Regions from separate parts of the Sporosarcina pasteurii genome, predicted to be linked through region 2. Evidence: riboswitches for the same ligand, from Rfam matches in the RefSeq annotation. Region 2 holds a riboswitch; each other region holds the start of a gene.
What was found. Region 2 has a riboswitch for S-adenosylmethionine ahead of AB1H92_RS01045 (O-acetylhomoserine aminocarboxypropyltransferase/cysteine synthase family protein). Riboswitches for the same ligand answer to the same signal wherever they lie in the genome.
Positions count from the first base shown of each region.

Region 1: another riboswitch for S-adenosylmethionine. It lies ahead of metK (methionine adenosyltransferase); the one in region 2 lies ahead of AB1H92_RS01045 (O-acetylhomoserine aminocarboxypropyltransferase/cysteine synthase family protein).
Region 3: another riboswitch for S-adenosylmethionine. It lies ahead of AB1H92_RS05525 (hypothetical protein); the one in region 2 lies ahead of AB1H92_RS01045 (O-acetylhomoserine aminocarboxypropyltransferase/cysteine synthase family protein).
Region 4: another riboswitch for S-adenosylmethionine. It lies ahead of AB1H92_RS04600 (hypothetical protein); the one in region 2 lies ahead of AB1H92_RS01045 (O-acetylhomoserine aminocarboxypropyltransferase/cysteine synthase family protein).

Region 1 covers NZ_CP160452.1:2,510,240-2,517,922, forward strand. The annotation lists gene AB1H92_RS11930 (alpha/beta fold hydrolase) at 1-395, opposite strand, end outside; gene AB1H92_RS11935 (gamma carbonic anhydrase family protein) at 493-1,005, shown strand; gene metK (methionine adenosyltransferase) at 1,116-2,312, opposite strand; SAM riboswitch class I at 2,644-2,764, opposite strand; gene pckA (phosphoenolpyruvate carboxykinase (ATP)) at 3,226-4,812, shown strand; gene AB1H92_RS11950 (S9 family peptidase) at 4,865-5,668, opposite strand; gene AB1H92_RS11955 (NUDIX domain-containing protein) at 5,658-6,119, opposite strand; gene AB1H92_RS11960 (transposase) at 6,167-6,475, opposite strand; gene AB1H92_RS11965 (putative motility protein) at 6,552-6,734, opposite strand; gene AB1H92_RS11970 (Dps family protein) at 6,795-7,244, opposite strand; gene yidD (membrane protein insertion efficiency factor YidD) at 7,343-7,576, shown strand.
Region 2 covers NZ_CP160452.1:210,000-217,682, reverse strand. The annotation lists gene AB1H92_RS01060 (BCCT family transporter) at 1-86, shown strand, start outside; gene AB1H92_RS01055 (homoserine dehydrogenase) at 166-1,146, opposite strand; gene AB1H92_RS01050 (homoserine O-acetyltransferase) at 1,104-2,177, opposite strand; gene AB1H92_RS01045 (O-acetylhomoserine aminocarboxypropyltransferase/cysteine synthase family protein) at 2,206-3,498, opposite strand; SAM riboswitch class I at 3,614-3,729, opposite strand; gene AB1H92_RS01040 (sulfite exporter TauE/SafE family protein) at 3,804-4,577, opposite strand; gene AB1H92_RS01035 (sulfurtransferase TusA family protein) at 4,582-4,809, opposite strand; gene AB1H92_RS01030 (MBL fold metallo-hydrolase) at 4,874-5,998, opposite strand; gene AB1H92_RS01025 (sulfurtransferase TusA family protein) at 6,012-6,578, opposite strand; gene AB1H92_RS01020 (DsrE/DsrF/DrsH-like family protein) at 6,631-7,110, opposite strand; gene AB1H92_RS01015 (metal-sensitive transcriptional regulator) at 7,273-7,536, opposite strand.
Region 3 covers NZ_CP160452.1:1,220,512-1,228,194, reverse strand. The annotation lists gene AB1H92_RS05540 (aspartate aminotransferase family protein) at 219-1,661, shown strand; gene AB1H92_RS05535 (sigma-54-dependent Fis family transcriptional regulator) at 2,250-4,106, shown strand; gene AB1H92_RS05530 (DUF2200 domain-containing protein) at 4,473-4,826, shown strand; gene AB1H92_RS05525 (hypothetical protein) at 4,926-5,168, opposite strand; SAM riboswitch class I at 5,281-5,380, opposite strand; gene AB1H92_RS05520 (UPF0158 family protein) at 5,478-5,852, opposite strand; gene AB1H92_RS05515 (YfiT family bacillithiol transferase) at 6,107-6,616, opposite strand; gene fabG (3-oxoacyl-ACP reductase FabG) at 6,764-7,507, opposite strand.
Region 4 covers NZ_CP160452.1:1,009,273-1,016,955, forward strand. The annotation lists gene AB1H92_RS04595 (LLM class flavin-dependent oxidoreductase) at 1-734, opposite strand, end outside; gene AB1H92_RS04600 (hypothetical protein) at 769-1,038, opposite strand; SAM riboswitch class I at 1,139-1,248, opposite strand; gene AB1H92_RS04605 (DUF6241 domain-containing protein) at 1,474-2,019, shown strand; gene AB1H92_RS04610 (thioesterase family protein) at 2,094-2,501, shown strand; gene AB1H92_RS04615 (YdiU family protein) at 2,606-4,078, shown strand; gene AB1H92_RS04620 (SurA N-terminal domain-containing protein) at 4,181-4,918, opposite strand; gene AB1H92_RS04625 (DUF3784 domain-containing protein) at 6,178-6,510, shown strand; gene AB1H92_RS04630 (mechanosensitive ion channel family protein) at 6,634-7,452, opposite strand.

The DNA.
Region 1 (7,683 bases), 1.0 Mb from region 2:
AATTTCGTTAGCACTGTTGAAAACTTAGCTGGTTGATGTTCTAACGCAAGCCACGGTGAACTTAGTACAACGCCAGCACAGACAATATCCTCAGTCTGTAAAATGCGCATCATTAAAGTCGCGCCAAGCCCATGTCCAATCACAAATAAAGGTAGCCCATCTACAATGCCGACATCTAATAACTTCTTCACATAATTGACATATGTATCGAACTTCTCATTATGTATCGTTCTGCCGTCTTGTACACCGTGTCCAGGTAAATCACCCATGACGACATGAAAGTTGCTGCTTCTTAGTTTCTGAATAAACCACGCATACCGACTATGATGCTCGTACGCGTTGTGAATAATTGCAACAACTGCTTTTGGATGTCCTTCTGCTTCCCATTTCCACATGGACTATCACTCCTTCAAAATATAAAGTTTCTATATCGTTTATTATTTTATTTGTTAAGATTGATTATATACTATATAAGGAAGAGAGGAATAGTCAATGATTTATCCATACAAAGATAAAATGCCTCAAATCGATCCAACCGTATTTGTCGCAGACTATGCAACCATTACCGGGGATGTCACAATTGGTGCATATTCTTCCATTTGGTTTAACACTGTTATCCGCGGCGACGTTTCTCCAGTCATCATCGGTGAAAATGTAAGCGTTCAAGATTTAAGCTGTCTTCACCAAAGCCCAAACAAACCACTCATCATTGAAGATGACGCAATAATTGGGCACCAAGTTACGTTACATAGTTGTACGATTAAAAAAGGTGCGCTAATCGGCATGGGCGCAATTATATTAGACGGTGCAGAAATAGGAGAAGGCGCATTTATCGGCGCTGGCGCCCTAGTACCACCTGGGATGAAAATTCCGCCGCATACGCTTGCTCTAGGTTCCCCAGCAAAAGTTGTTCGGGAAGTAAATGACGCGGATCGTAAAGATATGGAAAGAATTGTTAGAGAGTATGCAGAAAAAGGACAGTATTATAAAAGCTTGCAGAAGTGATGGTAGAGTAAAATTTGGTTAGGGATTGCACTAGAAATGAACTTAAATCCACCAATCTTAAATTAAAAAAAGCGTCAGAAAGGGGTATTCCTTCTCTGACGCTTTTATTATTATTCGTTAATTAACTTCTTTAATTCTTCTGCTTTATCCGTTTGTTCCCAAGGCAATTCAACATCTGTACGTCCAAAGTGTCCGTAAGCTGCTGTCGCTTTGTAAATTGGGCGACGGAGGTCTAACATTTTAATAATGCCTGCTGGTCGAAGGTCGAATAGTTCACGGACGACTTCAACAAGTTTACTTTCCTCCACTTTACCTGTTCCGAATGTGTTAATCGCAATTGAAACAGGTTGTGCAACGCCGATTGCATAAGCAAGTTGCACTTCACAACTTTCTGCAAGACCGGCTGCTACAATGTTTTTCGCAACATATCGTGCTGCATAAGAAGCTGAACGGTCAACTTTCGTTGCGTCCTTTCCAGAGAATGCTCCGCCACCGTGACGTGCATATCCGCCGTATGTGTCGACGATAATTTTACGGCCAGTAAGTCCAGCATCCCCTTGTGGACCGCCAATTACGAAACGTCCTGTAGGATTAATGAAGAATTTCGTCTCTTCGTCAATTAATTCTGCAGGAACAACTGGTTCAATCACATATTGCTTAATATCTTCTTGGATTTGTTCCAGCGTAACATCAGGATCATGCTGTGTAGAAAGAACGATTGTATCAATACGAATCGGCTTGTCATTTTCATCATATTCCACTGTTACTTGTGTTTTACCATCTGGACGTAAGTATGCAAGTTGTCCATTTTTACGAACTGACGCTAATTGATGTGAAAGCTTATGTGACATACTAATTGGAAGTGGCATCAGTTCCGGTGTTTCATTACATGCGTAACCGAACATTAACCCTTGGTCTCCTGCTCCAATCGCTTCAATATCTTCATCAGACATTGACCCATCACGTGCTTCAAGTGCATTGTCTACCCCTGCAGCTATATCTGCTGATTGCTCATCAATTGCCGTTAACACAGCAGACGTTTCCCAGTCAAAACCATATTTTGCTTTCGTATAACCGATTTCTTTTACAGTTTCACGAACAACTTTTGGAATGTCTACATATGTTGTTGTTGTAATTTCACCCGCTACAAGTACGAGTCCTGTCGTAATTGTCGTTTCGCATGCAACACGTGCATTTGGATCTTTTTCTAAAATGGCATCTAAAATGGCATCCGATATTTGGTCGCACATTTTATCTGGATGACCTTCTGTTACAGATTCTGAAGTAAACAGTCGGCGATTTGTCATTGTATTTCCTCCTATATCCTACGAGATTGATACGGTACTCATTTTCCCATGTTAAGCCCCAAAGTATAATTAGGGGAATGGTTTTGCATAGTCCATCCAAGAGCTTTATACACGAGGATAAAGGGTAATTGTATATCAATTGCATCGGCCAATACTTTTGCCGAAAGCTTCACTTAGTCAGTAACAGATTCGCTCATTTAAAAATAAATTTTATTACACTCTTCCGGCCATGTGAATGTACAATGGCTAGATTTTCACTGACAAAAGTTTAAAAAAGCCTTTCACTCACGTCTATACATGAGGAAAGGCATGATTTCATAAGTACCCTTCACTCTTATCATCCAAGGATTTTCACCTTGCATCAGGTTTAGCACCTTTGCAAAATCTTTTTTAAGTATTTGCAGGTTGCCGGGTTTCACAGGGACTGCCCCTCCACCAGCTCGGGATAAGAGTATCCGTTCAATGATATATTGTACGAAAATTGATGTATGAAGTCAAATATTGTTGGCTATTTGATTGTGTTATCCTCATCTAATTTAATGATTAAGTTTCTCTCAATAAATTAGAATTAAAATTTTTTCAATAAATAGTACCGTGTTGCATCTGTTGTTCGTGCGTCCTCGTAAGTCGTTCTTCGTGAGGGCTCTTCCTGTGGGCTCACGCCTGCTCTAGAGAAATAATTTAGCCAGAAAAACGTTCGCCCAGAACGGAAATTAACCTTGTCCAAATTCCTATATTAATTTATTAAGAGGATACGTTATTCATTAACAAAACAAAATTTCTGAAAAGAGTAGAATAATAGTTGACTTTTAAATAGTATAGTATATTATTTTAATTGTGTTATACTAATTAGTGAGATAAAAGATAAATTGCCCAATGACTTGGGACTATATGAAAAGGACGGTACTCAATAATGATTTCAGCGAAAACTAGTGATTCACTTAATGAACTTCTATCTGGTGAAAATATTAACTTTCAACTTTCTGTGCCACAATTAGTTGAAAAGGCAACAACACGTGGAGAGGCGATTTTAACTGCGGATGGTGCAGTTAGCGCACAAACAGGTAAATATACAGGACGTTCTCCAAAAGATAGATACATCGTTGAAGAAGCGTCTTCTAAAGAGAAGATTGATTGGGGTACTGTCAACCGTCCGATCTCTTCTGAAATTTTCGATTCACTTTATACCAAAGTAGTGAACTACCTAAAAGAAAAAGATGAAGTTTTTGTATTTAAAGGATTTGCAGGCGCTGACCAAGCATCACGGTTATCAATTCAAGTCGTCAATGAATATGCATGGCACAACCTATTTGTCCATCAGTTATTTATTCGCCCTACTGAGGAAGAACTTGCAGAGCACCACGCACAATTTACAATTGTATCTGCTCCTACATTTAAAGCAGACCCAGCAATTGATGGAACAGATTCCGAAACATTCATTATCGTCAACCTAGAAAAACGCATTGTACTTATTGGTGGAACTGAATATGCAGGTGAAATGAAGAAATCAATCTTCTCCGTCATGAACTACTTGCTACCTGAAAAAGGAATCATGCCAATGCACTGTTCTGCAAACGTCAGTGACGACGGTGATGTTGCTTTATTCTTCGGGCTTTCTGGAACAGGAAAGACAACGCTTTCTGCAGATGCAGATCGTAAGTTAGTCGGCGATGATGAGCATGGCTGGTCCGATAACGGTGTCTTCAATATCGAAGGCGGATGCTACGCAAAATGTATCAATCTATCTGAAGAAAAAGAGCCTGAAATTTTTGGAGCAATTCGTTTCGGTTCTGTATTAGAAAACGTCGTTGTTGATGAAACAACACGTATTCCAGATTATGATGACGGTTCATTAACTGAAAACACACGCGCTGCTTATCCGATTCATAATATCGATAATATTGTAACGCCATCGGTTGCGGGTCATCCAAATACGATTGTATTCTTAACGGCAGATGCGTTCGGTGTATTACCACCAATTTCAAAATTAACGAAAGAACAAGCGATGTACCATTTTTTAAGCGGTTTCACATCAAAGCTAGCAGGTACTGAGCGTGGAATCACTTCACCAGAAGCAACGTTTTCAACATGCTTCGGGTCACCATTCTTACCACTTCATGCAACTGTTTATGCAGAAATGCTTGGAAATAAAATCGATGAGCACGGCGCACAAGTTTTCCTCGTTAATACAGGATGGACTGGTGGAGAATATGGCGTTGGAAGCCGTATGGAATTAAAATACACTCGTGCAATGGTACGTGCTGCACTTGCTGGAAAATTAGACAATGTTGAAACTGAAACAAATGAAATATTCGGTCTGCAAATGCCAACAGCAATTGAAGGTGTTCCAACTGAAGTTCTAAACCCGCGTAATGCATGGGCAGATAAAGATGCTTATGATCAAAAAGCGAAAGAACTTGCTCAATTATTCCATGAAAACTTCAAAAAGTTCGGAACAGTATCTGAGGATATTGTAACAAAAGGCGGACCCATTGCATAATGAAACTTTTAAAGCCCACAGTCATCTCTGACTAGTGGGCTTTTGCTTTTAGTTACACTTCCTCTGAATAATCTTGTCTTCTCATCCAATCGCATAAATCTTTCACGATTTTTGTATTTTGAACGGGTGGGATATGGTGTGTGAATTCGGGGAAATACCATGTTTCATATTGTTTATTATTTTCATGTAAAGCATTTTCAAGAATTTTTGCCTGCTCAATCGAAACATGTGCATCGAGCATGCCATGAATAATGAGTACGGGGGCTTCCAGTTCATTCAATCGATCTAGCACATTGCGTTCACGATAGGCATCTGCTTGGTTATTTGGTGTACCACCGATAACTCTCTTCATCATTCTACGCATATCTTTACGTTCTTTATATGTAAACACAATATCGGAAACGCCTGCCCATGTAACAACAGAAGTAATGTCATCGCGTAAAACCGCTGTCCATAGCGCCATAATCCCGCCGCGTGAAAATGCGAAAAGATGAATACGATTACGTCTTACCTTAGGATTTTGTTTTAATATATCTACAGCATTCACCGCATCTAACCGATCATCTCCAGCAAATTCGTCTCGTCCTTCCCCGCCCCGATTGCCGCGATAATAAGGGGCAAATACGACAAATCCATTTGAAGCTAAAAGTGCCATTCTAGAAGGTCTTACCATACCAACATGTTGGATACCACCGCGTAAATAAACGATGCCTTCATATCTTCCTTCTTTAATGGGCTCCGCCATTAAACCTTTCACTTTTAAACCGTCAGACCAATATGTAATTTCTTGTAATCTGACATTCGGATTTGGTGACGGATAGACTCGGACCTTTTCAATTGTTGCATTATCTTTCATTTGTCTCCACCCATCTCCGTAATTCAGTCATTCCTGTATCCTTCATATGAAAACTTAATGTTTTACATGCATCAAGCTCTTCATCCGTCATCCAAATAGCTCCTTCAGTTTCATGCAAAGTTGGATTTTCTTCAATCTCGTTAATTACGCCAGTAAAAACAGCTTTACAAAATGTGATATTACTTCGGACAAGGTATTCCGCAAATTGATGAACATTAGATATCGTTACACCCGTTTCTTCAAATGTTTCGCGAATGGCAGCAGCTTCAAGCGATTCCCCTAGTTCTGCTTTGCCACCTGGAAATTCAATTCCACGTGTACGATGTTTTGTTAACAACCATTTTTCTCCATGTTTTAATACGACAAGGACATGTCTTGCTGGTACTTCGAAACAATTCTTTCCAAATGACAACTCAACATGTCCACCTTGACTATCATGAAAAACAAGCATTCCATCACGTCCTTCTCTACTGAGTGTATCGAAGGTCGTTTCTTCATTCAACGAAAATATGGTAATTGCTCAATAAAGCGTTTCGTTGGTTTATCGGAAAATTCATGGATAATCGCATACACTTTCTTTGTTCGCAAATCAATATCGTGATTATCGCTGTCATAATGATACGGAACATAAGGTAAATGTGAGCGTAAAAAGTTTCTACGTTCAAGCCTATTCACTTGTTCAAATAAACGACGGAAAATTGGTACAAATTCTGGTTCGACCGCAATTTCGAATTCCCACGGCGCATCGTCTGGATAATGATATACACGTTGATCCGTGACGGATATATACAGCTTTCGTTTCGGCATCGTCTTCATCCTTTTTATTTTAGACTGTCCGTAAAAAATAAAAACATGCATGTCATTTAGACACGCATGTTTTTATTCAAACTTTTACATCGATTGCAGCACCTTTATGAGGATGGGCAATACTCGCATCTTTTGGTAGGCTTGCTAACATTTCAGCGGCTGCAGAAGTGTTCAGTTGTAGTGATTGATTCAAAACGCTCATTTGGACAGTCGATTGCAAACTTCTCAATTGACTGGCCATGATGGAACTTAACTCCATTAACCCATACCTCCCTTCCTACATACTAGCGACATTTTAAAATTTTTTTGAAGGGGAAACTTAACGATTGTCTTCTCCTAGGAAGGCATTGAGCATCCACTGGTGCTTTTCAATACTTTGATATGTCGCGTTTAGTAAATCCTCAGTCATATCGTCACCTGCGTCAGCAGCTAAATCCATACCTTTCTTTAATGAATTCATAATCTCGCCAAAGTCATTTGCAATTGTTCTTACCATTTCATCTGCATTTTCATTGCCAGTAGCTTCTTTTACAACGGATTGTTCTAGATGTTCCTTAAGTGTTGCAACTGGATTACCACCTAATGTTAAAATTCTTTCAGCAATTTCATCCATATGTGCAGTTGCTTCATTATAAAGTTCTTCAAACTTCTCATGCAAAGTGAAAAATTGGTGTCCTTTTACGTACCAGTGGTAATTATGCAGTTTCGTATACATAACTGACCATGTAGATACTTGTGTATTCATTTCAGCAATTAAATCTTTTGACATCAAAACCAACCCTTTCATCAGTTCTAATTCGTCCCACTGTTAATTTACCACAACTAGACATACAATAAACATATATGTAGCAATTAGGAGATTCTGTTATGAAAAAAATATTACTTTCTATCATTAAATTTTATCAAAAAGCGATTTCACCATTAACGCCCCCAACCTGTCGTTTCCATCCAACTTGTTCACAATATGGATTCGAGGCCATTGAAACACATGGTGCATTAAAAGGCTCCTGGCTTGCAGCGCGCCGTATTTCAAAATGCCATCCTTTTCACGAAGGTGGCTATGATCCCGTTCCGGACAAAAACTCAAAGGATAAACTTTAAAGTTCAGCATGTTTGCTGAGCTTTTTTATTTCAACAAAAATTTACTCCATTTTAGTTGCCAAATACTATTGTTTCTTGTATGATAAAAAAGTTAAAACTCTAAATCG
Region 2 (7,683 bases):
CATTCTCTTTCGTATTGTTACTTATGGTCGTCTCCCTGATTAAGGCGCTTAGGGCCGAACTGTTGTTAATAAAAAGGAAAAAATGACAATCACATCTTTTCACATTGCATAAACACATAAAAACGCTTTTCATCTCAATTAATAATAGATGAAAAGCGTTTTTTCTTAACTAGTAATCAGTTCTTTTTTGCGTACACCAGCGATTCGGATAAAGTCATTGACCATTGCACTGCCTGTTGGATACATGCCAGCCCCAGGACCGACAAGCGTCAATGCACCTAAATATTCGGTTTCGACAATGATCGCATTATCCACACCGTCTATTCCATAAAAAGGATGATCAGGTCCGATTAATACTGGCGCAACACTTCCTGAAAGGTTTCCATTTTCATCAATCTCAATATCCGCAATATGACGATAATGCAAATTGGTAGCTTCTAATACATCTTCCAGCTTTATTTTATCAATGCCTTGTATGTCGATTGTCTTCCATTCAGGTTGTTTGCCAAATGCAAGTTGACTTAAGATCATTAATTTACGAAATGCATCTTTCCCACTAATATCATCCGTAGGGTCTGCTTCCGCATAGCCAAGATTTTGTGCTTCTTGAAGCGCGGCCTTAAACGATAATCCTTCTTTTCTCATTTTCGTTAAAATAAAGTTCGATGTCCCGTTTAAAATTCCTTGGATTCGATGCACACGGTCACCTGTTAACAAGTTTTTTACCGTTTGTATGATGGGAACGCCTCCAGCAGTTGTGGCTTCAAAACCGATGTGTCCCCCTTTTTCTTCTGCTTGCTGCAATAATGCAGGACCATGAGTCGCGAACATTGTTTTGTTTGCTGTAATGACGTCATACCCTTTGGCAATTGCTTCAGATAAATACGTATACGCCGGTTCTTCTCCAACAATTGCTTCGAAAACTATATCAAGTTGTGGCTGACCAAAGACCTCCCGAATATCATCTGTTACTTGAACACCAGGTGTTGAAATTCTTTTTTTGGCTATATCTCGTACCAAAATCGTAGCAATTTCAATTGTAAAACCTGTCTGTTGTTCAATTTCTTTCTTTTTTTCATTAATAATTCGGTAAATGCCTTCACCTACCGTACCGAAGCCAAGTATTGCGGCTTTGATTGTCGGCATGTTGCCACCTCCATAGATTGCCTAATAAAAATTCCCCACTTGTTAAATTCCGTTAAAAATCCGTCATGACCAAACTCAGAATTAATGAGACAAAACGATGCATCTGGCAGTAGATGCGAAAATGAACGAATCGTTTCAGGTGGGTAAATTAAATCATGTGTAAAACCAATCAACACGGTTTTCGCTTGAATCAATTTAGCACTTGCAGCGATACCGCCGCGCCCTCTTCCAATATCATGCGTATTTAATGCACGCAATAACGTACAGTAACTATTCGGATCAAAATGTCCTGTAATCTTTTTGCCTACATGATGCAAATAAGATTCTACTTCATATCCGCCTTGCTCTGATGCCTTACGTGCAAATCGTTCATTAAATAAATGATCTGAACGGTACGTTACCATTCCTGCCATTCGAGCTGTTTCAAAACCTTTTACTTTCGTCGCATCTTTATAATAACCGCCCGCATATTCTTCATCACTTTCAATGGCATGTAAGCCAATGCAATTAAAGGCAATGCCATATGCGCTTAAGGACGGTGTGACAGCAATTGGAATGAGTAAATCCATATCATCAGGGTACATAACGCCCCATTCGAGTACGCGCATCCCGCCTAAAGAACCGCCTATTACGGTATGCAACCGTTCAATTCCTAGAATAGTAAGGGCTTTTCTTTCTGCATGGACCATATCCCGTATTGTAATATCTGGGAAATTGGCCCGGTAAGGTTCTTTCGTATGCGGATGAAGCGTTAAAGGTCCCGTTGACCCATTACATCCACCAAGCACATTGAAAGAAATGACTGAATACGTATCTGTATCAATGCTTTTCCCCTTACCAATTAACCCATTCCACCAACCAGGGCGTACTTCATCCCCGATGGTGCGATGGTTCCCTGTTAAAGCATGACAAGCTAGTACGATTGGGGAATTATCTTTTCGAGCCCATTCATAAGCGAGATGGACTTGGTCGAGAACAATCCCAGACTCTAACGTTAATCTCCCGATGTTTACAGTTCCCGTCTCTACCAAAGTCCTCATCTCCTGTTTTCTCATTTCCTTACTTTGCACCCACTGGCACTGCTTTTTCAATTGCTTGTGCAAGGTCAGCAATAATATCTTCTGTCGACTCTAAACCTACAGCTAGACGGATTAACTCTTCAGAAACGCCTGATTTTTTCAAATCCTCAGGACCTAACTGCTGGTGGGTTGTCGAAGCCGGGTGGATAATAAGTGACTTCGCATCTCCAACGTTTGCAACGTGAGACCAAATTTTCACATTATCAATGACTTTACGTCCCGCTTCACGTCCGCCTTTAATACCGAAGTTTACAATTGAGCCAACACCATTTTTCAAGTATTTCTTGCTCGCTTCATAGGACGGATGATCTTCCAGTCCATTGTAAGTAACCCATTCAACAGATGGATGGCTTTGTAGGTACTTTGCAATTTCAAGTGCATTCTCACAATGTTTTGGATAGCGTAAATGCAATGTTTCTAAACCTTGTAAGAAATTAAATGCATTGTCCGGGCTTAAGCAAGGTCCGAAATCACGTAATAGTTGAACACGTAACTTTGTTGCAAATGCTGCATTAGGTACATCAATACCGTAACGGAGTCCATGATATGTCTCGTCTGGCTCCGTAAATCCAGGGAACTTCCCTTTTGTCCAGTCAAACTTACCGCCATCAACTACAACACCGCCGATTGACGTACCATGGCCGCCAATCCACTTTGTTGCCGAATGAATAACAACGTCTGCGCCAAATTCAATTGGATTGCTGCCGTATGGCGTTGAAAATGTACTGTCAATGAGAAGCGGAATATCGTTGTCATGTGCAACTTCAGCAACTGCTTCAATATCTAAAACGTGCAGACTTGGATTCGCAATCGACTCTGCAAAAATAGCTTTCGTTTTGTCTGTAATTGCCTTGCGGAAGTTTTCCGGGTCTGTTGCATCAACAAATTTTACATCGATACCGTAGCGGGGCAATGTCACTGCGAATAAATTGTACGTTCCGCCATATAAATTTTCAGCTGCAAGAATCTCATCGCCAGCCTCTGCAATGTTCATAATTGCAAAAGCAATTGCTGCCATTCCGGAAGATAGTGCAACTGCAGCAGTTCCCTTTTCTAGTTGTGCAACTCGCTGTTCGAATGCATCAACTGTAGGGTTTGTAATACGTGTATAAATATTGCCAGCTTCTTTTAAGCCGAATAAGTTTTGTGCGTGTTCTGTATTTTTGAAAACAAAAGAAGTCGTGCGATGTATTGGCAATGCGCGTGATCCTGTGATTGGGTCAGGTTCTTGACCACCGTGTAATAGTAGTGTTTCAGGTTGATAGTTTGTCATGATTCATTACCTCCAGAATTTTATTGATGGAAGTGCATGGACGATGGGGGGAATTTTATGTATAAAAAAGAACCCCCTTCATAAAGAAGAGGGTTCCGCTTTCGCTTAATTCCTCCTCTCATCTCTCAGACCGTTTGCACGAATCTGTAGGAATTAGCACCTTTGCAAGTAGGTCACTTGCTGGTTGCCGGGCATCGTAGGGCCTATTCCCTCCGCCGCTCTTGATAAGAGTTAAATGATTCTGATTTCCATCTTGTTAAACAGTATAAGACTGATTAGATAGAAAAGTCAAGCGTTTTTTTAAATTAAAAATCTAACCAAATTTTAATTGCGGTAGATAATATTAATATCGCAAGAATCCATTGTAAAATCTTCGTATTCATTTTTTGGCCAACTTTCGCTCCTAATGGAGAAGCAATGATACTCGCAACGATCATAATTGCTGCCGGTACATATAAGACTTGGCCTGTTGCAACTTTTCCAATCGTTGAGCCAATCGACGAAATAAATGTGATGCCAAGTGAAGTAGCAATCGTCATACGCGTTGGAATCTTTAAAACGACCAACATTATTGGCACTAGAATAAATGCGCCTGCTGCCCCAACAATTCCCGCGCCAATCCCAACTATAAAGGCTAATGAAGAAGCTAACCATTTGTTGAATGTTATTTCGCCGTCCGGATGCTGATCAACATCCTTCTTAGGAATAAACATCATAATCGCAGCAATTGTCGCCAACACACCATATACGGAATTAATGGCTCCTTCAGAAAGGAGGTTTGAACCGTATCCTCCGATAAAACTACCAACTAAAATACTGCCGCCCATATAGAGAATAAGGCGCATATTAATATAACCACTTTTACGGTATGCCCAAACACCAGCAATCGTTGCAAAGAACACTTGAATTGCACTAATTCCTGCAACTTCATGGGATGTAAATGCGGCAAAGCCAAGAAGTGGCGGGATATAAAGCAGCATCGGATATTTAATAATCGAGCCGCCAATCCCGACCATTCCTGAAATAAAGGACCCAATAAAGCCAATTAGAAAGACAACGATAATTAACGTAATGTCCATGGCATTATCCCTTCTTAATCCAAAATGTGAATACGCCGTCCTCTTCCTTTTGTTCTAATAGTTCATGCCCGCCAGATTTCGACCATGCAGCTAAATCCGCCACTGAGCCCTTATCCGTTGTATAGATTTCTAACACTTCACCTTCTGCCATTTCTTTCATCGTATTTCTTGCTCTTACGACCGGCATTGGACAAGCTAACCCTTTTGCATCTAATTTCTTTGTAACGTTCATTTATATCTACTCCTTTATGAATTAAAATTTTCGATTATTATGGGGGAAAATTGAACTTAAATGCTTACCTAATCGCACAACGATTCGGGCCAATTTCCATTTCACGCTGCGTTGCTTCGTCTGGATTAATCAATCCCATATTGGTTTTTCGAATATCTTCGTATGCATTCGGTTGAGGTGGTAAATTACCTGTCACAATCTGTCTAAATTCAGCCTCATCCTCAATCTGCAATCCATGGTTTTCTTCAAATAATGTCCCTAATTTTTCTTCTACACTACCGTCATCATTAAGTTCTTCTATAATCATAAAGTGCGCTGGTAATACGATTAGGTCATCCGCTAGTTTTGTATAGCGTTCGTATAATGTTTCTCGTAAATCGCTGACCCAATCTTCCGCCAATCCTGCAAGGTCTGGTCTACCAATGGAATCGATAAATAAAATGTCACCAGTCAATAAATACTGATCGTCGATAATGAAAGATGTTGACCCAATCGTATGTCCTGGAGAGTAGATTGGTTGAATCGTAATTTTCGTATGGCCAATCGTAATATCCGTATTTTCTAGCAATGCTTCATAAGAAAAAGTGACTTGCTCTGCATCTTTTGGAGGTAACCAATAGTTACCGTTTACGGCTTCTGCAATTGCCCTTCCACCTGAAATATGGTCAGCATGCAAATGCGAATCAATGGCATTCGTGATTTTCACATTTAGATTTTCGGCGAAATCCAGAAAGACATCTGTCATTCTCGTTGCGTCAATGACTGCAGCTTCCCCGTTTGAAACGACCATATAAGATAAGCAACCTTTACCGATCCGAACGAATTGATACAATTCACCGCCGCCATTTAAATCACCAATCTTCACTGGCTCTAAGTGCTCACTCCAAGTTCCCATTCCGCCAGAAAGATAACGAGCCTTCTTACCTGCCTCCGCTAGCATCTCCGCGATCATAATAGAGGATTGCTCTTTTGCACAAACAACAACCACTTCATTGCTTGGCAATTGATCGATAATTTCTTCAACACCGTCCAGCAAATCGAAATACGGAATGTTAAGCGAGACAACATTTTCGCCTTCGATTTTCCAATCAGCAAATGCATCTTCATTTCTAACGTCTAAAATAAATACATTTTCTTTTTGAATTACTTTTTTCGCCATTTCAGCAGCTGTCATTGATTGAACTGTCATTGAATAAATCCTCCTATTCGTTTTTTTCTATCGTCCCGTTCCATTCACTCATACCAGGAACGACATTATAAACATTTGAAAATCCTGCTTCTGTTAACTTCTTCGCAACAAGGTCACTGCGATTTCCTGTTCGACAAATGACGTAAACATCACTTGATTGATCCACTTGGTTCATTTGCTCATCTACTGTATTGAGCGGCATTGACTTTGCGCTTGGAATATGGCCAAATGCGTATTCTGCCTCTTCTCGAACGTCAAGCAGTACGATATTTTGTTCGGATTCTAACAAAGATGCCAATTGTTCGTTTGACACGACATGCGGAAATCTCTCTTCCTTTTCCTCGGCTTCATTCGCTTTTCGTAAATAGTGTCTAAGCACTCCGCCTTCCTCAACGGTGCCGATATATTCATGCCCTGCACTTTTTGCCCAAGCTTTTAAATCAGCTGTTGACCCTTTATCTGTTGCAGCGACTTCAACCACGCTTCCTGGCGTTACATCATTCAACGCTTTTCTCGTTTTAACGATTGGCATAGGACACGCTAATCCCTTTGCATCAATTTGGTAATCTGAATGAATCAACTTAACCTCTCCTTTACGTATACTAGTACGGGTATAATAATGAGTAAAAAAATTAGATAAATAAGTTTACATTTCCATCTTCGGCTTCACCTAAATAAGCGGCGACACCTGCATATTCAATTTTCTCTAGCAACTCTTCCTGTTGAAGACCTAGTAAATCCATTGTCATCGTACATGCAACAAGATTCACTTCTAATTCTTGTGCCATGTCAATTAATTGTGGAAGAGTCATCGCATTATGCTTGTTAATCACATGTTTAATCATTTTCGGACCCATCCCGGCAAAGTTCATTTTAGAAATGCCCATTTTGTCAGCACCACGCGGCATCATTTTGCCAAACATTTTTTCCAAAAATCCTTTTTTCACAGGAACTTGCTGATCTTTTCTAAGCGCATTTAATCCCCAAAATGTATGAAAAATCGTTACTTCATGATCATACGCAGCAGCACCGTTCGCGATAATATATGCCGCCATTGCTTTATCATAGTCGCCGCTAAATAACACAATGGTTGTTTTTTTCTTTTCCGTCACTGTTCATCTTCTCCTTTACCCACAAGGGTATAATAGTAAATAAAACACCGTCACGTTACACCTACCCCTATAGGTATATTATAGGGTAAAAAAATATACCAATTTAATTGAGATCATTATCAAGGTTTTGTACTAGTAAAACGAGTACAAAACCTAAGTTATTTATCGACTTTTCACTAATAAATCGACCGCTTCTTTGACAATGTCTTCTTGCGTTCTAGTTTCTGAATCCTCCATTTGGCGAATACATTCAACTAAATTGGCACTCACTATGACGCCTATTGTACGGTCAATCGCCGTTCTTGACGCAGATAATTGAGTAATTACATCTTTACAGTCTTTATTTTCTTCCATCATACGCAAAATCCCTTTGATTTGGCCTTCAATTCTCTTTAATCGATTTTTTACTTTGTCATCGTATTCCATCATTATTCCTCCCTCCAGTAAAACTTGTACCCTTATCATATACCCCCTATAGTATATTGTCAAATAATAAAGTTGTGTTTCTTTTATTTTTCACATTTAAGTGGTATATGATGCAGGTGCAAACCATTTTAATATAATAAAAAGGCA
Region 3 (7,683 bases), 1.0 Mb from region 2:
ATTGTATGATTAACAAAATAAAGGAGGCTACTATTTAAAGAAATTAAGAATGATATTGATAAAGTTACCGGTTCAGTTTAGAAGTCCGACATTTCCTTGATAAGGTAGGAATACTTTTGTGGCGTACCATTTTTTTCTACAGATTATTCGCGGAATTTTATTGCCTTAAGTAAGCTTTTAGCGCAGTACTACTCGTTAATTTAAAGGAGGACATAATAATGACGAATATTGATTGGAAAAAGGTTGAAGAATGGGATAATAAATATATACTAAGGACATTCGCTACACAGGATGAATACCAAACAGTCCCAATTGAGTCCACTGAAGGTGATTACCTAATCATGCCGGACGGAACACGCTTATTGGATTTATTTAATCAACTGTACTGCGTAAATACTGGTCAAAAAAATAAAAAGATAAATGATGCAATCAAAGATGCACTTGATCGATATGGATTTGTCTGGGATGCTTATACTTCAGACTATAAGGCAAAAGCAGCAAAATTAATTATGGAAGATATTCTTGGAAAAGAAAGCTGGCCTGGAAAAATCAGATTTGTTTCAACTGGAAGTGAAGCAAACGAGACAGCACTCTTCATTGCTAGACTTTATAAAAATCGTCCGAATGTCATAACAAGAGAACATGCTTTCCATGGATGGACAAGAGGCGCATCTTCTCTAACTCGAATAAAAGGGGTCCGGAGTGGAATTACAGAGACAAATCCTGACTCAGAACAAAGACATATACCTGGTCAGCAAGATGGTGTAGTTGCCGTTGCACCTTCTCCAAACTGCTTGCGCTGCCCGCTTAGCCATACCTACGGGTCATGTCATGATGAGACTGGAGAGTTAGCTTGTGTAACCTATACGAGACGAATGATTGAAAACCAAGGTCCTGAACAAGTAGCGGCTATGGTAACTGAAATCACACAGGGCGCTGGTTCTATTATGCCGCCAAAAGAATACATTCCGCAAATTCGAAAGTTGACGAAAGACCTTGATATTCTTTGGATTGTGGACGAGGTATTAACAGGCTTTGGCCGTACAGGAAAATGGTTTAATTACCAGCACTATGGCGTTACACCGGACATCGTCACAATGGCGAAGGGCCTTTCAAGTTCAACAATTCCAGCTGGTGCCGTGGTAGTTAATAAGGAAATCGCCGAATTTATGGACCAATTCCGTTGGGAAACAGTGTCCACTTATTCAGGCCACCCCATCGCAATGGCTGCTGTATGTGCAAATATAGAATATATGATAGAAGAAAACCTAGTTGAAAAAGCAAAAGAAACGGGTAAATATTTCGAAAAGAAATTATTGGAGTTAAAGGACAAACACCCTACTGTGGGTCTGGTTGCTGGAGCTGGAGTTCTCTGGATTGTAGAACTTGTTAAAGATGAGAAAAACACTCCTTTTATAAAACTTGATAGAAATACAAGTCACGAGGCTGATCCAAGCACGTATCCAATTAACATCATCAATTCAAAAGCGCTTGAAAAAGGCGTATTAATTGGCGGTTTTGTCCCTAACACTTTACGTATAGGTACATCCTTAGACATTTCTAAAGAAGATATTGATAAAGCAATTGATGCACTGGATTATGCCTTAGACCATTTAGATAAACTAGCCGCGCAAGTGCAGGAGCAAAAGGCCTTAGTTTAATAGTACTTTTATTGTCACTAGACCTTCCCTTTAACTGGTTAAGGGGTTCTAATTTAGAAGTCTAATTTCTTCACCTAGGATTAACATTGAATTTCGTTGACTTTGTAATAATCTCAAACCCAAAAATGACCGCCTACCTTTTTAAGGAGACGGTCATTATTTTTGTTGATTTTTAATAAGTAATCAATAATTATTCAAGATTTACCCAAACTGATTTTACTTGCTGGATTCACGGTTTCAAATGTTTCCCCAGAGACAGACTCGACAAACTCTCCACCAAATAAATAGCTTCTTGGGACTTCCACGTAAAAAATCCTTTACACGACCATCTAGCTGTATCTCCTTTTCTACAATTAATGTTTTTGACATACTTATCTTCCCGTTTTTTAAAGATTTAGCTCAATAGGGTTTGTAACTAGTATGAATATTGCAACTGTACTTAAGGTGATTTCGTGGCTCCATCTTTGATGCTTATTCGATGATGGGTCAATTCGTCCCGATTTAACGCGATTGATTGTACCTTCAAACTGTGATAACCTGTTAATGTATTTAGAATTTACTGTTAATTGTTGCGAGGGAGGTTGAAGAATGAATACAGTCTTGGCAAATAAAGACTTGATAAAATCTTGGGAGCGGAGCAAAAAACACGGTGCTAACTTGGCTAAAACGCAAGAAGCTATGCTCCAAGAATATGAACTTAAACTTCAACAAGAGAAAAAAAGAGATTTATTGAATAGCATGCATCCGACAATTGAAAGCTTGGCATATTCTTTAAAGTCTTCCAACACAATTGTTGCCATTTCTAACTCCTCAGGTTATTTACTCAATAGCATAGGTAATCTTTCATTTCTAGATGAAGCAGAAAAAAATAATTTACAAAACGGGGCTTGTTGGTCCGAGCAGATGCGTGGTACGAATTCAGCGGGCACTGTTGCCATTGAGCAAAAACCATTGACTGTTATTGGTAGTGAGCATTATTTACCATCCCATCGTACGCTATTTTGTGCTGGTTCCCCTATTTTTAATTCTATTGGAGAATTGGATGCAGTTTTGAATATAAGTGGACATTTTAGCGCCTACCATCCTGCGATGCTTGGGATGGTAGATAACATTTCTCGTAGCATAGAGAACTGGATGCTCGTCCGTCAACCTAAGCCACAACTTGTCCTTTCCCTTTATCCAGAATCAAAAAAATACTATGAAGCTTTATTTGCAGTCGATTTACACGGACAAGTTATTGGGATGAATCGTGAAGCACATCGCCTATGTCGGATAGATAACTTGTTAGTCACTCCGATTTACCTAGAAGAATTGTTCTCAAACACAGACGAGTTGCTATCTAGAACCATGAAGACCAGCTCCACTTCTTTGATCCGGCTTTACACAAAAGGTACTGAACAAAAATGTTTTTTCGCTTCAATTGTATATGATTCTCGTCCCCAAAATTTTGCATATACAGAAAAAATAAAAACTGCTACAAAACAGTTCACTACAGATAGAAAAAGCACGTCTTCCTATTCATTTAATGACATTTATGGGGCGGATAAAACACTTAAGTCAGCACTTTCCACAGCAAAAAAAGCCGCTAAAACAGATTATACAATTGTAATTACTGGGGAAAGTGGCACTGGAAAGGAAATGGTAAGCCAAGCCATTCATCAAGCCAGTACACGTTCAACAAAACCATTCGTCGCTCTCAACTGTGGTGGCATTACCAAAAGCCTGGCTGAAAGTGAATTATTTGGCTATGAAGCTGGGGCATATACAGGAGCAAAGCAATCGGGACAACCCGGCGTCTTCGAACAGGCACATGGAGGCACCCTTTTCCTAGACGAAATTGCCGAACTTCCTATTGATATACAAACCACATTATTACGGGTCCTTCAAGATTTCAAAGTGAAAAGAATCGGTGGCGTAAAGTCTGTTCAAGTGGATGTTCGACTTATTACTGCTACACATACCGACCTTTGGGAAAAAGTGCAAGAAGGCAGTTTTCGTGCCGATTTATATTACCGTTTACAAGGCATATCTATCGTACTGCCCCCACTTCGAAAGCGTGAAGACCGCTTACAATTTGCCTATAAATTATTATCTAAAATTCAGGGAGAGACTCATAGATACCCACTTACTTTCTCTCCTGTTGCAGAGCAGTTCATTGAAGATTATTCATGGCCTGGGAATGTTCGTCAAATGAGTAGTGCGATACGTGAAGCTGCCTTTTTATCTACAGGCGATACGATTGATATTCAATCTTTTCCAAACTATATTTTATCGGATTTTCAAAAACGAGAGACGACAGGCTCTTTACTGCAAGACACGGAGCGTAAAGTGATTTTAGAAACTATGAATAAAACAGGCGGAAATGTTGCTGAATCAGCGCGTATTCTTGGAATTGGTCGAAATACCCTTTACAGAAAACTAGACAGTTTTTCACTGAAAAATTAGTAATGAATTGATACAATATAAGATTTTAATCCAATATAAAGAGCGGCAACCTCATTCAAATTATTCGGCAGTAACTGTATAACTATGTCCTATGCAGTTCCAAAAAACATCGGGCTTAGCCGATGTTTTTTGGTGGTCATGAATTATCCATATCGACGATTCATTTTGTAACAGCGGATATTGCGCACGTAAAAAGAAATAAAAAAATCCTTTTTCATTTTGAGGAGGATTAACTGATAGTTAATATATTTACGCTTCAATAATACCTTAAAACATTATATAAAAAAATGTTATACTTGTTACAATCTTTATTGATGCTCAATAAAATGATTTATCCATAAGTAGAAATATAAAGGAGCCAATCTCATGACCAAACATAAAATTTATTCAATGAGCTTCTCTAGCGTCTATCCCCATTATGTTACGAAGGCAGAGAGAAAAGAACGTACAAAGTCAGAAGTTGATGAAATTATACGTTGGTTGACAGGATATTCCCAAGCAGAATTAGAAGCACAAATCGAAAAAAAGATAGACTTTGAGACCTTTTTTGCAGAAGCGCCCCAATTGAATCCTTCACGGACGCTAATCAAAGGAGTGGTCTGCGGCATCCGAGTGGAAAATATCGAAGAACCATTGATGCAGGAAATTCGCTTTTTGGACAAACTCATTGATGAATTAGCAAAAGGTAAAGCGATGGAGAAGATCTTGAGGAAATCATAATATGGTAAATTAAAAGCCTATTTCCATGTAAAAAACAGGAGATAGGCTCTTTATTTTTAGTTAGCATTATCCTCCACAATCATCTCGTCAATGGCTCTATCATTGAATGATTGTTTGTTCTCCGAAGACATGTGTAAGTAACGTACGTCTTTTCTCCTCTACAACTGCCGTTAAACGATTAATCTCTTCCTGAATTCCCTCGATTTCAGCCAGTTTGACCTGAATGTCTTTCCGTGAAATCGTATCTCCCAGTTCATAATAATCAATTTCCTTCTGCAACTGCGCAAGTTTATGGTGTCTTTGGATGGAAGATGCTGCCCCCGTTACCTCTTGCTCCTTCAATTGTTATTGCTCTGCATAAAGCTGTTTTAACTTTGTCATTGTAATTCCTCCCGAAATTTTCCCAAATAAAAAACTATTCCCGATTAAGAGAAGAGTGCATTTGCAAAATTTCTTCTCATCATTCAGGTTCGCCTGTTGGATGTAGCACCTTACCAGCTAGCAGGTTGCTGAGACTTCGTCGGGCCAATTCCCTCCGTCTCTCCTAATAAGAAAAGAGTCTATTATTTAGTTGATTCCAGTATATCATAACTTTTCGTCAAAGAAAGCGTATCCAGTCTCAGCTTGCTCTGAATGACCAGCGCCAGGCACTCATAAAGAATGCTCTAACCACGTCGACATTTTTCTTTTGGCATAATCATTCTCATAGTCGTACCATGCCTGTTCAATTTCCTGTCCTCTAATTTGATCCTTAAATGAACGGAAAGGCTTTTTCCCATTAAGCGCATCTATTAAGCGTTGGGTAACTTCTGGCTCTTGCTTTTTGGCGAAATCAACCATTAAGTCATATGCTTCAGACGAAGTCATTTGTGGAATTGGCACTAAGAATTCTCCTGTATCGTTATCATCCCTACCGATTTCCGACTCCTCTGAGATAAGAATTTCCTTTGTTTTCTGATTAAACATGTACTTTATTTCGTCATTACCATTTAAAAATGCTTCTATGAGTGCCTCTGTCACCTGCATTTTATTCACCCTTTCAAAATTATCGACACAAGGTTCCTATTCCACTTTGAACTGTTTTAAAACTAGCACTGAGGATTAGTTTTGTACACATTTGCACAATCCTATTCATGCGGATACATATAAAGGAAAGGATTTATTGCGTCTCGGTAAATAATCGATGAAATACAGGTGCTAAACATAAGCAAACCAAAAATCGCCAGGCTTTAAAACAATGTTAACATCGTTTTGAAACCTGGCACCAATTTATAATAGATTTACTTGGATAATGCAATTTTTATATGCGCTAAGTGGTGCTCTTCGTGCCAAGCTAATTTTGCAACTTTTGTTGCAACGGTGATCTTACCATTTTTCTGGTGAGTAAAATATCGATTTAATTGCTCCTCAGATAAATGATTTCCTAAAGATACGACGCGCTCATTTATACCTTCAAGCATTCTAATAGAGCTTTCTACAGGTAGTTTGGTATCTGGCTGAACCGCCCACTGATCTTGATCAAAATCTGGTACAGTTGGATTCTCATCTGTTAGAGCCATTTTCAATCGTTGATACATGTTCAACTGGGAATCTGCAATGTGATGAACCAGTTGACGAACGGTCCAGCTGCCGGCACGATAAGTTTTATTCAATTCCTCTTCATTTAATGAATCAACAATGTCTCTTAATCGAGACGTGTAAGATTGGATTTCCTCCAGCCACTCTTGAACATTTTCTACTGTTACTTTTTCTGGAACTTGTAATGTCCCGATTGGAAATTTCACATCCATCTATCTTTCCCCCTCTTCCCTGTCTATTCTTTTCTATTATACCATGAATGCTAAATTGACTGTTTGTATGTCCTTCGAGAGTATCTTCGCACAAAAAAGCCCATTCATGCCTAGTAGAATGAGCCTTTCAATCTAATCCATATAGATTTACATTGTAATCGCGCCGTCTACATGCAGGACATGACCATGAACATACGACGCCTCGTCAGAAGCTAAAAACAAATAAGCATTTGCAATGTCATCAGGTGTTCCTAATCTTTGTAGAGGAACCATTGCATTCATCTTTTCAACAACGTTTTCAGGCATGGCCTCAACCATCGCAGTGAGCGTGAAACCTGGTGCGACAGCATTCACATTAATGCCTTTCCGCCCTAATTCTTTTGCCCAAGTTTTTGTCATGCCGACAACAGCCGCTTTTGAAGCCGCATAATTCGTTTGACCGAAGTTTCCATAAATTCCGCTTACAGATGAACTGGTAATGATTTTGCCTTTACCCTTTTCAATCATATGGGCAGCGACTTCTTGTGTACAATTGAAAACGCCATTTATATTCACATTTAATACATCTTGGAAATTTGCTTCTGTCATTTTCGTGAGCGTTGCATCTCTCGTAATTCCCGCGTTGTTAATTAAAATATCTACTGTTCCGAACTGATTAATCACCTTTTCAACCATTTGCTGAACACTTTCCTGATCACTTACATCTACTTGCACAAAGAGAACATTCTCTGAATTTAACTCGTTCACAAGCTCAGCGCCGGCCTTTTCATCAAAATCGCCAATGACGACTTTTGCTCCTTCTTCTAAAAACCGTTTAACCGTCGCTTTTCCAATTCCATTTGCTCCACCGGTAATAATCGCCACTTGACTTTCCAATCTCCTATTCCCCATTCGTTCTCAACTCCTTTTGTTTTTTGTATTCCATCCCTTTGGTTGCCCTTCCACTTCAGAAGAGACTGTTCGTAAGTTTCGCTCTACTAATTAGTATAATACTAACCTTGAGAATCAATACCTAAATTTATAAGGTTCTTTATGCGCTATAATTAAATGAGATACCCAGGTTTTGA
Region 4 (7,683 bases), 800 kb from region 2:
ATTCCTTCAGCGTGTTGTGCGGCAAATGCACTGCCTCTTGGCGATAAACCAGCTTGATAAATGACGGGTGTACGTTGCGGGGAAGGTTCACATAAATGAGCCCCTGGAACGGTGAAATACTTTCCTTTATGTTGAATGTCATGGACTTTATCAGGGTCAACGTACATCATTCTTTTTGTGTCCCGAACGACAGCATCTTCATCCCAGCTTTGTTCCCATAATTTATAACAAACCTCCAAATATTCTTCAGCGATTGAATAGCGCTCATCGTGTGCAATTTGTTCATCAAGTCCCATATTAAGTGCTGCGCTTTTCAAATAAGACGTCACAACATTCCAACCAACCCGACCTTTTGTTAGATGATCTAACGTTGACATACGGCGGGCAAATGTATAAGGATGTTCATGTGTGACGGACGCAGTAATTCCAAAGGATAAATTCTTTGTTACGGCTGCCATGGCCGGAACGATGAGTAGCGGGTCATTGATGGGGGACTGGACTGCTTGCCTAAGACTTGCATCTCTTTTCCCTTCGTATACATCATATGGTCCGAGGACATCTGCTAAAAAAATCGAGTCAAACTGTGCTTCTTCCAATAATTTTGCAAACTCAATCCAATAGTTGATATCTGTATAACGATGTGCTTCTCCGTCTGGATGTGACCAAAGTCCGGGGGATTGGTTACTTGGGCAGTTCATTTCAAATGCGTTTAATAAAATTCTCTTTTTAGTCATTATGAATTCCTCCTAAGATTTTTCTGTTATGGTTTTATCCGATTTTTTGAAGGGCTACATAATTTTCCAACGTATTTGTTAAACCGCCTGGGAAATGAAGGCGCTTGCCTGATTGTTCTTTTTCCAATTTCGCTTTTATATATTGCAAAAACGTTAGAATATGTTGACGTCTTTCCAAAACATCGATGTGTCCATTTTCGTAAAACCATGCATCAATCGTATTGTAAACGCCCCGGTTAATTTGAAAAGATACTTCAATTTTTCGGACGAATAAAAGATCAGGTAAATGAACATCAATTGTCAAAAATATCACCTCTTTCGACATGCAAATCTTTTGTAAAAATAAAACCCTCTTCTCACAGATGAGAAGAGGGTGAAATACCAAAAGGTTAGTAGTTTCAGCCATCTCATCTTCTAGAATACGCATGTATTCTACTGAAATTAGCACCATACAATGAATTTGCTGGTTGCTGAGGTTTCAAAGGGTCAGTCCCTCCACCTCTCTTGATAAGAAGCAATATTTAATTAATTTATGGAATACCGATGATATTACCTGTCATTAATGATGTAACATTAGATAGAAGCTTATCTCTCTTTTTTGAAAGAGTCAAGCGTATTTGAAGGAATATTTGAAAATGGGTGAAAAGAACCTGGAGATTGAAATTTAGGAAGATAGTGAATAAAACGGTGATTGCTTTCCAACTTTTAGTATAATACTATTGGTATGGGAGTGAAGACATTGAGAAATAAGAAAGTTATCTTTATAACATTGGGCATTGTGTTATTTAGTTTGATTGGCCATAGCGTTTTCATTAAATGGAATAAAAGTAATGTTACTGTCTCAGAGAACACAGCGGTAGCGCAGAATCAAGATGGTAAAGAACTAGAGGAGACAATCATTCAAATTGATGACATAAGAGATATGCCTATCGAGGAAGAGTTTCCAGATGGACTAGCTGAAGAAAATGTGCAACAAGCGATTCATGATATGTCGCATCAAAAAGTTCTTGCTGATCAGAAATGGGGATTCCTTCCACTGACTCAAGAGCGCGTGCTACGTTTAATCGAAGTAGTGGAATTGAATCAAAACAACTATATACATGCTGATGTTTATTTAAGTATTCTAAAGAGATGGGAAAAGAATGATTTTTCTCAAGTCGATTCTGATCATAATGCGATTTGGAATTTACAAAACGGAACCATTGGTAAGGCATATGGAATCATGTCTGTCGAAGAGGAAAGAGAATATATCAAAAAGCATTTTAATATCGTAGAAAAAAAGTAACGTACGAATAGAGTAAGCGTTGCTTTTTTGTTTATAATCTATGACCTAGAACGATTTTGGGAGGGACAACACCGGTGAAAATCTCTACAGAAATTCAAGTAATGAATGAAGATATTGATATTTTCAATCATATGAACTACAAAAGGTATATTGAGCATTTGGAAAACGAGCGTGCGGAGTGGTTTCGCAGCATCAATATCCCTTTTTCTGCAATGGTAGCAAGGAATATTGCAGCGGTTATTTTGAAGTTAGAAGTTGAATATGTAAAAGAAGCTCAGCTAGGAGAACGTTTAACCATCAAAACGAAGCCAATGAAAATGGGGACGAAAAGTTTTTCATTAAAACAAGTCATTTATAATGAGAATAATGAAGTAATGACAAAATCCATCTGTACATTTGTAATGTTTGACACGTCAACAAGAAACAGCATCCCAGTTGTTGAAGAAATTGCTCGTCACTTCCATCATTCGAAGATTACATAAAATGAACGCAACTGTTCGCCCTCTGTCAGGCAGTACAATGTGTATATTTGATTATGAACAGTAAAAACTAATTTCAGTTCTATGATGAAAAAAAGGAGTAGAGTATGGACAATCAATCGAATCATGTAGACGCAGGATGGCGTTTTGATCATAGTTATGCGCGACTGCCAGAAAAATTTTTCACGTTAATGGAGCCGAATCCTGTACAGGAACCAAAGCAGATGTTGTTCAATGACGCGTTGGCGCACGAACTTGGTTTAAACGCTGAGGCGCTTAAAGGGAGCAGCGGGACTGCTATTTTTGCGGGCAATGAAATGCCTCGAGGTGCCATGCCGCTTGCTCAAGCATATGCAGGTCACCAATTTGGTAATTTTACGATGCTTGGCGATGGACGTGCGATGTTAATTGGTGAACAACTGACGCCAAAAGATGAAAGAGTGGATATACAATTAAAAGGTTCAGGAAGAACGCCGTATTCCCGAGGAGGAGATGGACGGGCTGCACTTGGACCGATGTTACGCGAGTATATTATTAGTGAAGCGATGCATGCACTTCGCATTCCAACGACACGCAGTTTAGCTGTTGTGACCACAGGAGAAGGCATTATGCGAGAAACGGTGCTACCAGGGGCAATTTTAACTCGTGTGGCAAAAAGTCATTTACGCGTCGGTACGTTTGAATTTGCAATTAACTGGGGAACGGACGAAGACCTTCAGAAACTGGCGGATTACGCAATTGAACGCCATTATCCAGAGGCGAATGATGCAGACAATTGTTATTTAGCATTACTTGAGAAAGTGATTGAACGGCAAGCATCGTTAATTGCTAAGTGGCAACTTGTTGGGTTTATTCACGGTGTGATGAATACGGATAATATGACAATTAGCGGTGAGACGATTGATTATGGACCGTGTGCGTTTATGGATACGTACCATCCCGCAACAGTGTTCAGTTCAATTGATAGACGTGGTCGCTATGCTTACCAAAATCAGCCGCCCATTGGTGGTTGGAATTTAGCGCGGTTTGCCGAGTCGCTCATTCCTATTTTACATGATGATGAGGCGGAAGCGATTCGAATCGCACAAGATGCGATATCAAATTATCCGCAGTTGTATGAAAATCATTGGCTTTCAGGTATGAGGAAAAAGCTAGGTTTATTGAATGAAGAAACGAATGACGAATCGTTAATTAATCAACTACTAGACTTAATGGAGAAATACGAAGCCGATTATACAAATACATTCCTGGCTTTGACTTTTAATCAGCTATGTGATGCCAAAATCTTTGAGACAGACGAATTTAAGCACTGGCATGACGCTTGGCAAGAAAGAATCACCCTTGAGACACAATCTGAAGAGGATAGATATCAGTTGATGAAAAAACATAATCCAGCCATTATTCCAAGAAATTATTATGTTGAAAAAGCAATTGAGGCCGCTGTTGAACAGGAGGATTTTAGTGTCGTAAAACAGTTATTAGATGCATTAGCCGATCCTTATGCACATACATCAGCACAACATGCGTTTGCGACAGTACCAGATTTTGAAGAACCTTACCAAACATTTTGTGGGACATAATTAGGATGAAGAAGTTGGACAGCGTTCTTGCGGTTCACTTCTTTTTTTGTTTTTTGATCGCATAAAAAAACCCCTCAATACAATGAGGGGCTAGTTTAACATTTAAATTTTCAATTCAATCTTTGCGTCTTCTTTTAACGTTTCAAGATGGGCACTTAGTTTTTTCTGTTGTTCTTCTTGTTGAATGATTTGTTTGATATTCTCACTTAATTCTTCCAGTGGAGGTAGTTCTTGTTCGCCATCCTCTGTTTGCGCAGCGATTTGTTCGTAATATTCTTTAACGGTTTCATCTGAAACCTCTTCGATAGGGGTGACCTGCTCTTGATACTTACGGAAAATAATGGATTCCGAAATTTGTTCTTTTAAGTTTTCTGTGTCCATATTTTCTTGTTTCAATGCTTCAATTAATGTCTTTTCATCCCCAAATTGTTGGACAAATGCTTTATATTCCTCTTCAATTTCATCTTGAGAAGCTTTAATCTCCTCAATTTTTGCTTGTTGAAGGAGCAAGGTTTGGTTGACAAGTGTATCGAGCGTTTGATCTTTGATTTGTTCTGCTGCTTCTTCGCTTGATGGATCTTGTCCCGATTGTTGCATTTGCGTTTGAATCGACATTAATACAGCGTTATACTGTTCGCCGTTAATTTCCTCATCATTGACAACAGCGACAATGTCATTCTTGTCTACTTGCTGTTCGGCTAACTTTGCTTGGATTTCTTCAACATTTACTTGTTCTTCAGAAACCTCTTCTTTTTGGGCCTTCTCGTCTCCGTTACAAGCCGCTAAACTAAGTGCAAGTGCACCGGCGAAAAACGATAAAAATATCTTTTTTAAATTCATGTTGGATAGTCTCCTTCCATATGCTTAGTGAGCATCATAACGAATATTGAAAGAAATTAAAACCGATAACCCTCTAAAAAATTGAATTGTCATTTCATTGTCATATTCGTCACAAACGAAATTAATTATTTTCTAAGGGAAATACGAAACATTTCCCGGGCAACTATTTTTTTCGACATATACTCTCGAATATTGATGAAATTTGTTGTGTGCAGTGTATGAGTGAAATGTTTGTGGGTGATAAATAAAAAATCCATAACGCAATTAATCTCCGTTCCAATCGGACGCTTTCCGCGGGCACGGCTTCAATCTCCTCGTCGCTGCGCTCCTGCGGGGCTTTCAGCTCGCGCTGTTCCCGCTGGAGTCGCCGATTTCCACTCCGATTAATTGGTATCCACGTGAAATTACTTGGGTTTAGAGGCAGAAAAAAGGCTCTCTACTTCTATAGTGAGGTTTTTACACAACACTACAGGAGGGAAACCACATGATTATAAATGACATGAATTTACCAACATTAATTGAAATTGAAACAGATTTAATTAGAACATCTCAACAAACTAATTCAGACATGTTCACCCAGCTCTTGGTAGGCCTAGATCTATTGTCGAAAACCGTGATAAAGCAAGCTTTCAATTGAAGGACATACGAAAAATGACGATGGATTCTTTATTCGCTTCAATCGAAGTGAGTTGAAATTATTACTATGACATGGAAAGTGAGAAATACGTAAGTTTATAGATTAACACTTACAATTTGAAGGCGTAAAGGGATTAAGTCTGTTAGTTGAAAAAATCTGTCTTACTTACATCAAACAACAGGAAAACCTGTTTATAAAGCATTTAAAGGATTACAGGGATTTTGAAATAACAAATTTATTAATAAAGAAAGTTATATAAGTTATTTGCGTTTATAAAAACTTATGTATAAGGAATCTCTGTTGATTGGAGTGCAGAGCGGCGACTCCAGTGGGATTAGCGTGACAGGTGAGACCCCGCAGGAGCGCGGTTTTCGCGACGAGGAGGCTCACCGCACGCCCCACGGAACGCGTCCGCTCGGAACGGAAATCAACATGGTTATTTGGTGTTTTTAAAAACGGATTAATTAACTATCCAAGAAGAGAAAACCTCTGCTTTAAAACAGTACCCACAAAAACTTGACTAAATCGCGCATGGTAGAAGAGTTGTATGACGTGGATGTGGGTGGTAAAGTTTAGTTAATTTATAAAAGATGATTGAAATGAATAAAATGAGGTGAAATAGTTGGCGGGTGTACTAATTACTGGAATCATTCTATTGTCATTCATCTCGTTAGGCATTATGTTTAGTATGGGAAAAGGCGCTTTTTTAATTGCTGGCTATAATACGATGTCTGAAGAGGAGAAAGGTAAATACGATACAATTGCGTTGTGCAAATTTATGGGGAAAATGATGTTTGCACTATCATTTAGTATGATTTTTTGGATATTGAGCGATTTATTACAAGCCAATTGGTTGTTTATCGTTGGCCTCGTTTTGTTTTTCGGGATTGTATTATTTTTGGTGATATATGCGAACACGGGGAATCGGTTTAAAAAGAATGAGATTGAATCATGATGATTTACTTACATGTATCTTTGAAATATGTAGCAGTAAATGAGGGTTATGAGCCTCTTCAATGAGTTGTATAAATATAAAAGAACTACGTAAGTCATTATTTGATTACGCAGCTCTTTAATATCAATGGCTTGTGTGATTATTTTCTGCCATGATTAAATTATTCTCGTAGGCAGCCCTCGCTAGTTCATATCTAACTTTTTTGGCCGCTTCCACGAAATCGTCTTCCTTCACAATCCCTGTCAATGAATACCGGTGACCTCTGAAATCCACATTCAGCTCAGTAATTTGATTGAATTTGAAACTTTCCATAGGAACACCATTTTGATCTTTCAACAAGTATTCGCCGTATTTCTCGTTGCAGGTTTGTGCAACTTCCTCTAGCACTTTGAAAGCCTCTTCCGGTTTTTGTGTATAGTCGAGAACAAGGCTTTCGGTTACCCGGCGCATCCCCCGAGTTCCGTTTTGAAGTTCCGTGATATTGCTATAGGAAACCGTATAGAGATAGCCATCGTTCTGGCGGATCTTCAAATAGCGAATACTAATTTCCTCAATTTTTCCCTGTTGCTTACCATTGATGATGACATAATCCCCATGATAAATCTGGCGTTCAAATAAGTAGGCTATCCCCATTAGGTAATCGCGGATGATGTGTTGGAAAATCAATGCCAGGGCACCGACGACGACCACTGAACCGGTGAAAAAATTTTCCAGTGGAAAGAAATGATTGACCATATAAAAAATGAAAAATACTAATCCTAATACCTTCGTCGCCTGGTTAGTGAAATGAATTAAAGTTTCTTTCCGATTCTCATCGAAGATAAACATATTTTCTAAGAAAACCTTGACGGATTTGCGAATCAAATAAACGATCAATATAATTAGCAGTGCGACCATTCCAATATTTATGGGCAACTGTAGGAACTTTTCTGAGAAAGACATTCGATCAACCCCAAACATTTATTAAAATAAAAACAAGCAATAGGAAGCCTTCATTAGGGATGGTTCTATTGCAATCATGTATTTTTATAACTATTGTAATGATAATAATCCTCTACTGCAACTAATCATTACTTCAATTACAAGCACCTAACAATAGCAATCTTTGATATGAAATTGGAAGGCGGAATTTTAGGTGATAATTATACCTGAAAACTATAATAAGAAAGCAAA